Regions from separate parts of the Variovorax sp. GW821-FHT10B04 genome, predicted to be linked through region 2. Evidence: riboswitches for the same ligand, from Rfam matches in the RefSeq annotation. Region 2 holds a riboswitch; the other holds the start of a gene.
What was found. Region 2 has a riboswitch for thiamine pyrophosphate ahead of AC07PZ_RS30785 (TonB-dependent siderophore receptor). Riboswitches for the same ligand answer to the same signal wherever they lie in the genome.
Positions count from the first base shown of each region.

Region 1: another riboswitch for thiamine pyrophosphate. It lies ahead of thiC (phosphomethylpyrimidine synthase ThiC); the one in region 2 lies ahead of AC07PZ_RS30785 (TonB-dependent siderophore receptor).

Region 1 covers NZ_JBWKNQ010000006.1:13,964-21,479, forward strand. Annotated here, with positions in the region: gene AC07PZ_RS16250 (NAD-dependent succinate-semialdehyde dehydrogenase) at 93-1,532, shown strand; gene thiC (phosphomethylpyrimidine synthase ThiC) at 1,543-3,423, opposite strand; TPP riboswitch at 3,498-3,608, opposite strand; gene AC07PZ_RS16260 (PAS domain-containing protein) at 4,270-5,382, opposite strand; gene AC07PZ_RS16265 (MarR family winged helix-turn-helix transcriptional regulator) at 5,487-6,041, shown strand; gene AC07PZ_RS16270 (ABC transporter substrate-binding protein) at 6,048-7,516, shown strand, end outside.
Region 2 covers NZ_JBWKNQ010000019.1:71,335-78,850, reverse strand. Annotated here, with positions in the region: gene AC07PZ_RS30785 (TonB-dependent siderophore receptor) at 1-2,083, opposite strand, end outside; TPP riboswitch at 2,216-2,326, opposite strand; gene AC07PZ_RS30780 (hypothetical protein) at 2,503-2,688, shown strand; gene AC07PZ_RS30775 (hypothetical protein) at 3,080-3,496, shown strand; gene AC07PZ_RS30770 (sigma-70 family RNA polymerase sigma factor) at 3,685-4,188, shown strand; gene AC07PZ_RS30765 (FecR domain-containing protein) at 4,192-5,202, shown strand; gene AC07PZ_RS30760 (TonB-dependent siderophore receptor) at 5,344-7,516, shown strand, end outside.

The DNA of each region.
Region 1 (7,516 bases), on a different contig from region 2:
CTGCATGGCCGAAACGTCGAGCGATGGCTGCCCCGCCAGCGACGGCCTGCCCCACCGCTCACCTTCATCCGCTCTCCGACGAAAGACGCTTCATGACCACTTCCTATCCCTCCACGCAGTTGCTCATCGCCAATGAATGGGTGGACGCCCAGAGCGGCAAGACGATCGACGTGCGCAACCCCGCCACCGGCCAAGTGATCGGCACCGTCGCCCACGCAGGCATCACCGATCTCGACCGTGCGCTGGCTGCAGCGCAAAAGGGCTTCGAAGCCTGGCGCGACGTGCCGGCCAACGAACGCGCGGCCATCATGCGGCGCGCCGCTGCACTCATCCGCGAACGCGCTGCCGAGATCGCGCCCCTGCTCACCCAGGAACAGGGCAAGCCACTGGCCGAAGCGCGCGGCGAAACGCTGGCTTCGGCCGACATCATCGAGTGGTTCGCCGACGAAGGCCGCCGCGTCTACGGCCGCATCGTGCCGTCGCGCAACCTTGCAGCGCAGCAGCTGGTGATGAAGGAACCGGTCGGCCCGGTCGCCGCCTTCACGCCCTGGAACTTCCCGATCAACCAGGTGGTGCGCAAGCTCGGCGCCGCGCTGGCCGCCGGCTGCTCGTTCCTGGTGAAGGCCCCGGAAGAAACGCCCGCGTCGCCTGCGGCGCTGATCAAGGCCTTCGTCGATGCCGGCGTGCCGGCCGGCACGGTCGGCCTGGTGTTCGGTGACCCGGCCGAGATCTCGAACTACCTGATCCCGCATCCGATCATCCGCAAGATCACCTTCACCGGCTCGACGCCCGTGGGCAAGCAGCTCGCATCGCTGGCCGGCCTGCACATGAAGCGCGCCACGATGGAACTCGGCGGCCACGCACCGGTGATCGTGGCCGAGGACGCCGACGTGGCGCTGGCCGTCAAGGCTGCGGGCGCAGCCAAGTTCCGCAACGCCGGCCAGGTCTGCATCTCGCCGACCCGCTTCCTGGTGCACAACAGCCTGAAGGCCGAGTTCGCGTCGCTGCTGGTCAAGCACGCACAGGGTCTGAAGCTCGGCGACGGCCTGGCCGAAGGCACGACGATCGGCCCGCTGGCCAATGACCGCCGCCTGAGCGCGATGGCGAAGATCGTGCAGGACGCCCACGCCACCGGGGCCACGGTCGCCACCGGCGGCGAACGCGTCGGCAGCAGCGGCAACTTCTTCGCACCGACGGTGCTGACCGACGTGTCGCTCGAATCCGACGTGTTCAACAACGAGCCCTTCGGCCCGATCGCCGCGATCCGCGGCTTCGACAAGCTGGAAGAAGCCATCGCCGAATCGAACCGCCTGCCCTTCGGCCTGGCCGGCTATGCGTTCACCTCGTCGATCAAGAACGCGCACCTGCTGTCGCGCCGCGTCGAAGTCGGCATGCTGTGGATCAACCAGCCCGCCACGCCGTCGCCGGAAATGCCTTTCGGCGGCGTGAAGGACTCGGGCTACGGTTCGGAAGGCGGCCCCGAAGCCGTCGAGGCTTACCTCAACACCAAGGCCGTGTCGATCATGTCCTGAGTGCCGGCCGTCAAGGGCGTGCGGACTGGATCGGGATGTAGATCTCGCCGCCGCCGCTCTTGAATTCGGCCGACTTGCCCGCCATGCCGTCTCGCATGGCGGCGTCTTCGTCCAGACCACGCTGTGCCGCGTAGTCGCGCACCTCCTGCGTGATCTTCATCGAGCAGAACTTCGGGCCGCACATCGAGCAGAAGTGCGCCGTCTTGCTCGCATCCTTGGGCAGCGTTTCGTCGTGGAAGTCGCGGGCCGTGTCCGGGTCCAGACCCAGGTTGAACTGGTCCTGCCAGCGGAACTCGAAGCGCGCCTTGCTCAACGCGTCGTCGCGCGACCTCGCCCCCGGATGGCCCTTGGCGACGTCGGCCGCGTGCGCCGCGATCTTGTACGCAATGATTCCCTGCTTCACATCGTCCCGGTCGGGCAGGCCGAGGTGTTCCTTGGGCGTGACGTAGCACAGCATCGCGGTGCCGGCCCAGCCGATCATGGCCGCGCCGATCGCGCTGGCGATGTGGTCGTAGCCCGGCGCGATGTCGATGGTCAGCGGCCCGAGCGTGTAGAACGGCGCTTCGTGGCAGTGCTTGAGCTGCTCGTCCATGTTGGCCTGGATCATGTGCATCGGCACATGGCCGGGCCCTTCGATCATGGTCTGCACGTCATGCTTCCACGCGACCTGCGTGAGTTCGCCAAGGGTGCGAAGCTCGGCGAACTGGGCTTCGTCGTTCGCGTCGGCGCCGCTGCCGGGCCGCAGGCCATCGCCGAGCGAGAAGCTCACGTCATAGGCCTTCATGATGTCGCAGATGTCTTCGAAGTGCGTGTAGAGAAAGCTCTCCTGGTGGTGCGCGATGCACCACTTGGCCATGATCGATCCGCCGCGCGACACGATGCCCGTCATGCGGTCGGCCGTGAGATGGATGAAGGGCAGGCGCAGCCCCGCGTGGATGGTGAAGTAGTCGACGCCCTGCTCCGCCTGCTCGATCAGCGTGTCGCGGTAGATCGCCCAGGTCAGATCCTCGGCCACGCCACCCACTTTCTCCAGCGCCTGGTAGATCGGCACCGTGCCGATGGGCACCGGGCTGTTGCGCACGATCCAGTCGCGCGTGGTGTGGATGTTCTTGCCGGTGCTCAGGTCCATCACGTTGTCCGCGCCCCAGCGGATCGCCCACACCAGCTTCTCCACTTCTTCCTCGATGCTCGAGGTGACGGCCGAATTGCCGATGTTCGCGTTGATCTTCACCTTGAAGTTGCGCCCGATCGCCATCGGCTCGACCTCGGGATGGTTGATGTTGGCCGGAATGATCGCGCGGCCCCGCGCCACTTCGTCACGGACGAACTCGGGCGTGATGATCTTCGGGATCGACGCGCCCATCGGGTTGCCCATGACGCGCTTCGCGCGCTCGGCATTCGCCAGGTACTCGGCCATCCATTCGCGCTTGCCGTTCTCGCGCAGCGCCACGTACTCCATCTCGGGCGTCACGATGCCGCGACGGGCGTAGTGCATCTGCGTGACGTTGCCGCCCCCCTTGGCGCGGCGCGGCATGCGTTGCAGCGCGGCCGCATCGGCGCGCAACTGGGCGATGCGCGCGTTCTCTTCGCCCTTCACGCCGTCGTCAAGTGCAGCAGGCTGACGGCCGGCATAGATCTCTGTGTCGCCACGTTCCGCGACCCATGCGCCACGCACGTCGGGCAGGCCACGGCGCACATCGATGTCGACTGCCGCATCGGTGTAAGGCCCGGAGGTGTCGTAGAGCGATACGGTCTCGCCATTGGTCAACGCGACGTCGCGCACGGGCACGCGCAGGTCGGGCCGGCTGCCGGCAATGGTGGACTTGACCGAGGAAGGAAATGGCTCGCGCGTCAGCGTGAGCAGCGAGGCGAACTTGTCGATGGCGTTCATGGGGCACTCCTGGTTGGCATGGATGTGCTCCGCAATCGCTCGACGGACCCACGGCCCGGAACGGACCTGTGGATCAGGGGAACTGCAGCTCTTCTTCCGCCGGTACTAACCGGTTCAAGTTCGCGGGTTCGGCGATAGGATTCGCCATCTCAGCACGTCATGCACGTGCGCCCCGGAGCGTCGCGGATTCTAGGGCGGCGATGTCGGCGGCGTCCAGTCGAACGATCCTTGTTGCGTACGCAATTCGCTTTGAACGGCGCCTCTCCAAAGCATGCTATACTCCGCCTCTTGCCCATCGAGTTGTTGGGCAATGCCTGCGCAGGCAAGCCGGATCTCATAACGGCACGTCGACCAAGAGTTACCACGACGAGAAAAATACAAGGTAGCTCCTGCAAGTGAACATGCCGTAACGTGGACCGCGTAAGTGTCCACGGCCACATTCCAGAAAAAAGCCGCCCTCGAGGCGGCTTTTTCGTTTCCGAGCGATCGATGGGTGCGCACGTGCTGCGCCGGTTGTTCTCGCCCGTCGCATGGTGCGGTCGCCGTCACGATCCCCTCAGCGGCTGCTTTACATCGTCACCGACACGTGATCCGCGTCCGAGGCTTGGCAAACAGGTCATGAACCCGGCCTTCCCATGCGACATCTCGAAAGGCACTAACGCAGCCTTCGGGACGGCCGTCCCGGGCCGTGCCTGGGCGGCGATGGGGCTCCCGCGTTACCCAACGCTACCAACCGCAGGCCGTTAGCATATTTATCGCGCTTTCAAGACGATCGAACCACGACATCCGATGAAGGCCTGCAGCACAGGCCGTCCGCCTCGACAGCCGATGCAATCGGTGCCGATATCAACGCGCCTTGCCCGCCAGCGCCAGCTTGCGTTCGAGCTCCGCGATCCTCGCTTCCCTGGAAAGCAGCTCGGCTTCCAGCGCAATGATCCGCTGGGTCTGGCTTTCGACGCTTCCCGCCAGGCGACGCCCCGTAATTTCCTGCGCCGTGCCGTACAACGCCGTGACGCCTCCACGTTCGTCGCGTTGCGAAGCACCACGCGCTTCCAGCCAGCCACGGCGCCCGCTGCTGTGGACGTATTCGAGTTCCAGCGTATAGGGCTCGCCGTTCTTCACCGCCTGGTCCACCGTCCGGACCAGGCGCTGCCAGCTTTCGGGCGTGTAGCAGACTGCATGCTCCTGAAAGCTCGGCGGTCCCGCTGCCGGGTCACGACCGAAAAGTGCATGGAGCTGCAACGACCAGGTCATCGTTCCGCTGGTTGCATCCAGGGTCCAGCTGCCGATCTGCCCCAGCGCCTGTGCCTGCCGGAGATTGGCACTGCTCTTCTGCAGTGCGGCCAGGGCCTTCTCCTTGTCGTCGACCTGTTGCTGCAGCTGTACCTGCATGTCGTACAGCCGGGTCACGTCGGTCACCTGCACGACGAAGCCGATGACCTTGCCGTTCACGATGTGCGGAAGGAAGTTGACCAGGCCCGGCCGATGGATGCGCTCCGAGTCTGTCGGCACTCGATCGAACTCCTGCGGTTCTCCCCGCAGCACGCCACGAATGTAGGGCTCGCTCCTCGCGAAGATTTCGGGGCCGAGAAGATCGATCAATGCACTGTCGAACAACTGCGAAGGCTTGACGCCGAACCAGTCCTCGTGCGCGCGGTTCGCGAAACGGCAGCGCAGGTCGCGGTCCCAATAGGACAGCATGGACGGCAGGCTTCGAAGAATGGCCCAGACGGGATCGTTGAAGTCGATCGGTGGTTCTTGGTTCATCGCGCTGTGCTCCTGATCGTCGTTGCCTGAAGCGACACGCACCGGCGACGGCGCATGTCCATGCATGAAGTTTAGGGGCGCCGGTACGGCCTCGAAGACGCGTGCATGGCTTGGCCGCGCGGCAACGCGGTGCGCGCTGCACCAGTTCGGCCGTATCGCCCTGCAATCAGCAGGCCCTTCACGCGCCAACACGGCGCATCCACGCCTCGGGACTTTCCCTGAACGCTGGCCCGAAGCTTGCATCTGCCAAAAATATAGTTGAATATTTCAACTATTGAATATTTCTACAAAACACCATGAAGCCGCTCAAGCTCAAGACCGACTACATCAACGTCCTGCTCGACATGGCAAGCGAGCGCACGCGCGACCGCGGCTCGCGCGTGTACGAGATCGAGATCGGCCTGTCGATCCGCGACATCCGCCTGCTGCGCGCGATCGGCACCACGCCCGGCATCACGATGGGCCAGCTGGTGCAGGTCTGCGCGATCGAGAAGACGCTCGTCTCCAAGCTGATCAGCGCGCTGGTGCAGCGCGAGCTGGTGACGCGGCAGATCGGCAACGAGGACGCGCGCCAGATCCACTTGTTCCTGACCGATGGCGGCGTCGACATCGTCCAGCGCGCCGAGCCGATCGGCAAGGAGATGGAAGCGCGCTTCCTCGACTGCCTGACCGTCTCCGAGGTCGACACGCTGCGCCGCATCCTCCACAAGCTCATCGACGCCGAGGCCGGCTCGCGCGACATCTTCGAGTTCCTGCTGGCCGAGTTGCGCGCCAGCAAGACCGCTTCCAAGGCCTCCACCCCGTCGTCCCGCCCGTCCCGTTCCCCTTCCCCCGCTCCCCGAAAGAAGTAAGACACCATGGCTATTCCAATTTCGCTTCGCCGTGCGCTCGCGCTGTCCGTGTCGGCGCTGGCCCTGACGCTTTCCGCCGGCGCATCGGCCGAAACCGTGCTGCGCACCGTGCCCTCGTCCGACCTGAAGATCCTCGATCCGATCTGGACCACGGCCAACATCACGCGCAATCACGGCTTCATGATCTACGACACCCTGTTCGGCATGGACGAGAAGGGTGTGATCAAGCCGCAGATGGTCGACAAGTACAGCGCCAGCGCGGACAACAAGGTCTGGACCTTCACGCTGCGCCCCGGCCTGAAATTCCATGACGGTGCGCCGGTCACATCGCAGGACGTGATCGCCTCGCTCGCGCGTTGGGCCAAGCGCGACACCCTGGGCCAGAAGATGTACGAGGCCATGGACAGCATCGTGGCCGAGGGCCCGAACGGCTTCCGCATGAGCTTCAAGGTGCCTTTCGGCGTGGTGCTCGACGCGCTCGGCAAGCCGAGCCCGCTGGTCCCCTTCATCATGCCCAGGCGCGTGGCCGACACGCCCGCCGACAAGCAGATCGACGAGATGATCGGCTCCGGCCCCTTCACGCTGTCGAAGGAAGACTTCCGGCCCGGCGACCGCGTCATCTACCGCAAGAACACGGCTTACGTGCCGCGCAAGGAAGCTGCGTCGGGCCTTGCCGGCGGCAAGGTGGTGCACGTCGACAGCGTCGAATGGGTGATGCTGCGCGACCCGCAGACGCAGGCCAATGCGCTGCTCAACGGCGAGGTCGACATGCTCGAGACGGTACCCGTGTCGGCCTTCGTCGGCATGCGCACCGACCCGAAGATCGAGCTGGTGGACGTGATGCCCGCCGGCCCGTTCACCGTGATCTACAACCACAAGGTGCCGCCCTTCAACAACCCGAAGGCGCTGAAGGCCGCGATGCTCGCGATCAACCAGGAAGCGATGCTGCGGGCACAGGCGACCTACCGCGACTTCTACAAGCCCTGCGCATCGATCTATCTCTGCGGTTCGGTCTACGCCAGCGACAAGACCGGCTTCTACACCGGCAAGCCGCAGTTCGAGGAAGCGCGCAAGCTGCTGAAGGAATCGGGCTACGACGGCAAGCCGGTCGTGATCATGCTGCCCGGCGATTCGCCGGCGCTCAACAAGCTGCCGGCCGTGTACGGCCAGTTGCTCAAGCAGGTCGGCTTCAACGTCGACGTGCAGACCACCGACTGGGCGACGCTGGTGACGCGCCGCACCCGCAAGGACCCGCCGGAGAACGGCGGCTGGAACGCCTTCATCACCTTCTGGGGCGGCATCGACGCGAGCAGCCCGCTCACCTACAGCCCGCTGACCGGCAACGGCGACCAGGGCTACTTCGGCTGGCCGACCGACCCCGAGCTGGAGGCGCTGAAGTCGCGCTTCATCGCGACGGCCGACCTCGCCCAGCGCAAGGAAATCGCCACCCAGATCCAGACGCGTGCGCTCGAAGG
Region 2 (7,516 bases):
TATTTGCAGTCATGGTCAGCCGCAGCGTGCGCGGCGCACCGGGGAACAGGTAGACGTGGCCGTACTGGTACGGCGACTCCTTCCAGTAGCGACGATCGAACAGGTTGTCGACGCCCAGCGTCCAGCTCGTGTTCGCTCCACCGATCCTGGTGTCGTAGCGCAAGGCCGCATCGAAGCGCGTCCACGAAGGCAGCGTGACCGAGCCATCGGGCAGCACGTTGCGGCGGCCTTCATAGGACACCTGCGTCTGCACTTCCAGGCCCGGCACCGCGGCGATGCGGTAAGCCGCCTGCGCACGCAGGACCTGCTTGGGCACGTTGGTCGGGCGCTGGCCATTGGTGGACGGCTCCATCGTGCTGTCTTCGCGCTTGGCGTCGATCAGCGTGATACCGCCGGCTAGACGCCAGGGGCCTTGCGACCATTGCGCGCTCGCTTCAAGGCCGCTGTGCCTTTCGCTTCCGTCGTAGGCCCCTTCGCACGGCGTGATGCCGAGCCGGCTGCAGGCATCGAGATTGGTCATGGGCCGGGTGATGTCGAACCAGGCGAGCTGCCAACCGAGCACGTTGTCGCCGCCCTTCAAGCCGATCTCCCACTGGCGCGAGCTCAACGACGGCAGCGCTTCACCTGCGTTGCTGTACTGCGCGCTCTTGTTCGGCACGACCTGCGATTCGACGCCTTTGCCCCAGCTGGCGTAGGCCATCAGGTCCGGCCGCAGCGCATAGCTCGCGGCGAGCCATGGCGTCGTGATGCCTTGCTCGTAGCCGGTCGGCTGCGAGCCGTCGGTGCGCACGCTGTCGCGGTCGAAGCGTGTGTAGCGCGCGCCGACCCAGGTCGTGAATCGTGACGTCCAGCGGATCGCATCCTGCGCCGACAGCTCCGTCGAGCGCTCGTCGCGGTTGGTGTTGACGTCGCTCAGCGTCGGATCGGCCGGCACGATCGCCGTGCCCTGCACGTTGCCGGTGCCGACGTAGTTGTAGGCCTGGTCCTGGAAGCGGTTGCGCACGCGGCTCGCCATGAGCCCGAACGACAGGTCGTGCTGCACGCCGCCCGTCGTCGCCTTGCCCTTGAGGTTGAGGCTGCCGGCGGTCTGCACGCGGCGCTCGTTCTCGCTGCGGAAATCGTAGAAGTCGAAGGTGCCGTCGGAGCAGTAGCGGTCGTAGTTGCCTTCGGCGCTGCAGCCGAAGGCGTAGGCCAGGCGGTCGTCGGTCTTCAACCGCTGCTGGCCGAGCTGCGCGCTCCAGCGCCAATCGTCGTTGATGGCCTGGCTGAAGCGCAGCGTGCCAGTGAGGCCTTCGAAGACCGAGGGCTGCGACCAGCTCTGGTTGTTCAGGTTGATGCGCGGGTCGACCGGCGCCGGCAGCGTGTTGCCGAGCAGGCTGAAGCCGTTCTGGCTCGGCTGCGTCTTCTTGCTGTATTCGATCTCGGCCTCGAGCACCGAGTCGCGCGTGATGCGCCAGTCGGTGGCCAGCGAGAAGAGATTGCGATGGCCGTCGAGGTCGTAGGTGCGCGGCTTGATGTCTTCGCTCACCACGTTGAGCCGGTAGCCGAACTGGCGGTCCTCGCCGAAGCGGCCGCCCAGGTCGACCGCGCCCAGCACGCCGCCGCGTCCCGACAGCTCCACGCGCACTTCGCGCAAGTCCTTCTCGGTCGGCCGCTTGACCACGTAGTTCACCAGCCCGCCCGGCGCGCTGGTGCCGGCCTGGATGCCGCTGGTGCCGCGCAGGATCTCCACGCGTTCCTTGTTGTCGAGCGGGATCGAGGTCTCGGCATTGATCGGCAGACCTTCGCGCCGGTAGTTGAAGCGGTTGTCCAGCACGAAGCCACGCACCGTGAGGTAGTCGATGTAGCCGGCCGAGTTGTACGCGTCGGTGACCGAGGCATCGAACTGCACGAGGTCGGCCAGCCGGCGCGCGCCGCTCGCCTGGATCTGCGTGCTGTCGATGACGGTGGCGGAGATCGGCACGTCCTTCAGCGGCAGATCGCCGAAGCCGCTCACGTCGGCCTGGCGCGGTGCCGTGCGTTCATCGACCGTGACGGTCGGGAGCGTCGCCTGCTGGGCGTGCGCGGCGCCGGCCAGCGTCATCAGGGCCGCGAAGGCGCGGGCGATTTCATTTTTTCTGTGTGCCACATTTGCTCCAGTGCAAATTGTTGGCAGGTGGGCACGGCCCGGCTTGGACGATGAGATGGCCGCGCGCGCATGGCGTGCATGACGAGACGGCTGCCGGACCAGCTTCCCTGCGCGAGGATTACCTCAATCAGGTTCAAAGGGACTCTCTCAGTCACCTGGCTGTCCTGCGACGGCTCGGCAACACCCCTAGCGAAGAGCTCCGTCTTGCGGCGGAGCGGGCCGGATTGTAAAGGCAGCGCCTGCCTGCCCCTCGCGTCGGCCCGCCCCCCGAGCAAACCCGTAGCGTGCAATCTGACGATTGGATACATCGGTATCCGATAAGGAACATGCATCGAGAGATGCAAAGTAGCTCCATACAACAAAGGAGCAAGAACATGTCCGTCCTGATGTGGTGCCTCGGTTTCAGCGTGTACGGCGTGCTCGCGATATTTTTCTTGAGCCTGGCATTGACGGCCGGACGTGCCGATGACGCCGATCGCCGATTCCGCCGCGCCATGGGCCGCGTCTTCCGCATGCGTCAGACCCACATGCCGCGAGGTCGAACCCAGGCCGGCGCCTGAGCCTTCCCGGCCGGCTCCCCCTGCCTCCGCAGGCTGCAAGCCCTTCGAGCGGCCATACTCGCGCAGATGGCCATTTCTTTTCGACCCATGGCGGTTCATTCATCTGTCCCACGCTGCGCGTGGGCCCTGATCCTCGTCGCCGCGTGTACCGCAGGCTGCAACACGCGGCCTGCCGCCCGGGTGACTCGCCTCGGAGACGGCTTGCTGCTGTCTCCGACGGCAGACGAAGCCGAGGCGTATTGCAGGAACAGCGGCGATCCCGTTCGCCTGCTGAAGCCCGTGCCAGGCGAACCGGGGGTTCGCTTCCGATGCGATTGAGGCGATACGTCGCGTCGCTGCCGCAGTTTGCGGACGACCTCGCCCATCGAGCGGCGCTCAGGGGGCGTGCGCCATGACAGCCACCGGCCTGCTGTTTGCCGTCGTGGGTGCGGCGTCGGTGATCGGTTTCATTGCCAGCCTGGCCAAGCCCGCATGGTTCCGCTTCAACGGCGGCGTCCCCCGACGCTGGAAGATCGGCGCCACGTGGCTGGTGCTCATCGCGGTCAGTACATTGGGCGCGCTGGCGCAGCGCCAGGCCGCCGTCGTCCAGGAACCTTCGGCGAGCACGCCGACCGAGTCGACCGAAGCGACATCGGACATCTCGTTCGAAACCTTCCCAGGCCAGGCCATATCGATCCCGGACATCGACGTGCCGACCGACGCGGCGAAGCCGGCGGAGGAGACGGTCGACACGCTGATCGACGTCGTGCCTCCGCCGCCGCCACCTGCACTGTCGCTGCCGCCCGTTCCATCGCGCCGCCACAAATAGGCACTCCGCGCTCGCCAGCGTGGCCGACGTTCTGATCGAGCCCGGCCGGACGTCGTCGAGCCGGGGGCCCCTGGAAGAAATGGGGATGCCCGGTCACCCTTGGCATTTACAATGAGAACAGTTCTTATTTGCTTTGCCGAGGTCAACGGGGGTCAAGCCCCTGCAAGACCTCGGCGCCGCGCCGCTCCATGCCTGCCGCCGAACCCGCCCTCGACGCCCTTCTGCACGCGCTTTATCGCGACCACCACGGCTGGCTGCAGGGCTGGCTGCGCAAGAAGCTGGGCAACGCCTTCGACGCGGCCGACCTGGCGCAGGACACCTTCGTGCGCGTGCTGCGCGCGCCGGGGCTCGACGCGGTGCAGGAGCCCCGCGCCTACCTCACGACCATCGCGCGCAACCTGCTGATCAACCACGTGCGCCGGCGCGCGATCGAGCGGGCCTATCTCGATGCGCTCGCGCTGCTGCCCGAACCGGTGGCGCCCTCGCCCGAAGCACGGCTCATCGTGCTGGAGACGCTGATCGAGATCGACCGCCGGCTGAGCGGCCTGCCGGCGCAGGCCAAGCAGGCCTTCCTGCTCGCGCAGCTCGAAGGAATGGGCCAGGCCGAGATCGCAGCCGAGCTCGGCATCTCGCTGTCGACCGTCAAGCGGCATCTCGCCAAGGCGGCCATGCGCTGCTTCTTCCCGGAATAGCCGATGGCTTCGCTGCACAACGACACCCTCGCCGCACCGCTGCCCGGCGGCGACACGCGGATCGCGCCCGCGATCGCCGAACAGGCGGTGCAATGGTGGATCGCGCTCCAGGGCGGCGATGCCGGCATCGCACAGCACGCGCGCTGGCAGCGCTGGCGCGATGCCGATCCGGCACACGAGGCCGCCTGGCAGCGCATCGAGAACGTCGGCGGCCGGCTGGCCGGCATTCCGACGCCGCTGGCCCGCGCTGCGCTGAGTGCCGCACCGCAGTCGATGCGCCGGCGCCGCGGCGTCCAGTTGCTGACCGCGCTGGTGGTGGCGGGCGGCACGACGCTGGTGGCACGGCAATCCACACCTTGGCGCGCCTGGACCGCCGACCAGGTGTCGGCCATCGGCGAACGGCGCACGCTGCGGCTGCCCGATGGCGGCGACGTGATGCTGAACACCGGCAGCGCCATCAACGTCCGCTTCGACACCGAGCGCCGCGTGCTCCAGCTGGTGCGCGGCGAGATCCTGGTGCAGACCGCGGCCGACGCGATGCAGCGCCCCTTCCTCGTGCAGACCGAGGCGGGCACGGCCCGCGCGCTCGGCACCCGCTTCACCGTGCGCCAGCGCGACGACGCCTCGGTCGACGTCGGCGTTCTGCAGGGTGCGGTCGAACTGCAGCCGCTCGACGCGGCGGCGCGCAGCCACACGCTGCAGGCCGGCGAAGCGGGCCGCTTCACCCGCACGCAGGCCATGGCGGCCGGCGTGCTCAACGCGCATGCGAACGCCTGGATCGACGGCATGCTCGTCGCGTCGCACATGCGCCTGGCGGATTTCCTCGCGGAACTGGGGCGCTACCGGCCCGGCCGCCTGGGCTGCGACCCGGCCATTGCGGGCCTCGAGGTGTCGGGCGCCTATCCGCTGGACGACACCGACCGCGTGCTGACCGCGCTGACCTCCTCGCTGCCGGTCCAGATCCATACCTACACCCGCTACTGGGTCAGCGTGGGCCTGCGCCGAAGGCGCTGAACGATTCGGCCGGCGCGGAACGATGCCGCCGAAAAATACTTGAGCTGTTTCGGCAGGGTTGCCTGTCAAGGAAAGGAAGGGCGCGGATGCCGTGCCTTTTTCTCTTCTTCTCGTCGACTCCACCATCGAAGGTATTCGCTCATGCTGCAACGCAACGGCTTGCCCGCCCCTGCACTCCGCAAGGCGCGCTTCCACCCGCTTTCCCTCGCCCTGCAAACGCTCTGCGTCGGCACCACGGCCAGCCTGGTCACGGCCGGCCTGCTCGCGCCGCAAGCCGCGCTGGCCCAGCCGGCCAACCCCGAGGGCCGCGACGCCCGCGAGCTGCGGCACTACGACATTCCGGCCGGCCCGCTGGAAGGCGTGCTGAACCGGCTCGGCCGCGACGCCGGCGTGCTGATCACCTTCGAGTCGAAGCTGACCGACGGACTGAACAGCCGTGGCGTCAACGGCAGCCGCACGGTCGAACAGGCGCTGTCGCAAGCGCTCGACGGCAGCGGCCTCGGCGCCGTGCGCGCAGCCGGCGGCGGCTATGCGCTGCGGGCGCTGCCGGGCTCTTCGGCGAGCGGCACCACCGGCGCGGCAGGCTCACCCACCACGCTGGCCGAGGTGCGCGTGACCGCCACCGCCGCACGCGACGGCACGACCGAAGGCACGGGCTCGTACACCACGCGCTCCACCGCCACCGCGACGCGCCTCGCACTGTCGCCGCGCGAGACGCCGCAGTCGGTCAGCGTGATCACGCGCCAGCAGATCGACGACCAGGCACTGATCAGCGTGCCCGAGATCCTCGACAAGGCACCCGGCGTGACGGTCGGGCGCAACGACAGCGAACGCGCGACCTTCTATGCGCGCGGCTTCTCGATCGAGAACCTGCAGTTCGACGGTGTGCCCAGCACGCTCGACACCTCCAACCAGTACACCACCGCGATCGGCGACAGCGCGATCTACGACCGCGTCGAGATCGTCAAGGGCGCGACCGGCCTGCTGACCGGCGCCGGCTATCCGTCGGCCACGCTCAACCTGGTGCGCAAGAAGCCGACCGCCGAGTTCGCGGGCAGCGTGTCGCTGGGCGTTGGCTCGTGGGACAAGGTGCGCAGCACGGCCGACTTCTCGGGTCCGCTCAACGAAAGCGGCAGCGTGCGCGGCCGCATCGTCGCCGCGGCGCAGAACGCGAACTCGTACGTCGATCGCTACAGCCGCGACACGCGCAACCTGTACGCCATCGTCGAGGCCGACCTCACGCCCGACACCCTGCTGACCGTGGGCGTCGACCACATGGAGACACGTGCCGACGGCGCGACCTTCGGCCACATCCCGCTGTTCTACAGCGACGGCACGCGCACGAACTTCCCGCGCTCGTTCAACCCGGCGGCGCGCTGGTCGTACTGGAACAACGACAGCACCCAGACCTTCGCCAGCCTGAAGCACGAGTTCGGCGGCGGCTGGAAGCTCGACCTGGCGGCCAGCCATCTCGACCAGTCGAAGGACGTGTTCTACGGCTCGGCCTACAACGGCAGCGTGGACCGCACGACCGGTGCCGGCATCCGCATGCTGTCGGGCGCGCTGCCGTCCGAGTCGACCACCGACGCGCTCAACCTCGCGCTGACCGGCCCGTTCACGCTGTGGGGCCGCACGCACGAGCTGATGCTCGGCGCCGGCTACTCGCGCCAGAAGCAGGACGCGGAGCTGCACACCTCGACGTTCACGAGCATTCCGAACTACTTCGCGTGGGACGGCGACATCGCGCAGCCTGCGTCGCCCAAGCGCGCCGACCGCAACATCCTCACCACCGAGAAGGGCCTGTCGGCGGCCGTGCGGCTGCGGCCGACGGACGCGCTGTCGGTCATCGTCGGTGCGCGCACCAGCTGGTACCAGCTGCGTGACCAGAGCACCAGCCTGGCCGGCGTGACGAGCGTCGACGACGACCTGAACATCAGCGCCAAGGTCGTGCCCTACGCGGGCATCGTCTACGACATCGACACGACCTGGTCGGTCTATGCAAGCCACACCGACATCTTCCATCCGCAGACCTACTACAAGGACGCGAACGACCGCCCGATCGCGCCGCTCACCGGCAAGAGCTCCGAGGTCGGCGTGAAGGGCGAGTTCCTCGATCGCCGGCTCAACGCCAGCGCCGCGCTGTTCCACATCAAGCAGAACAATTCGGCGCAGTACGTCGACGTCAACCCCGACACCGGCAACGAGATCTACACGGCGGTCGACGGCATCACGAGCAAGGGCGCGGAGTTCGAGGTGGCCGGGCAGATCACGCCATCGTGGAACCTGGCGGCGGGCTACACCTTCCGCACGTCGA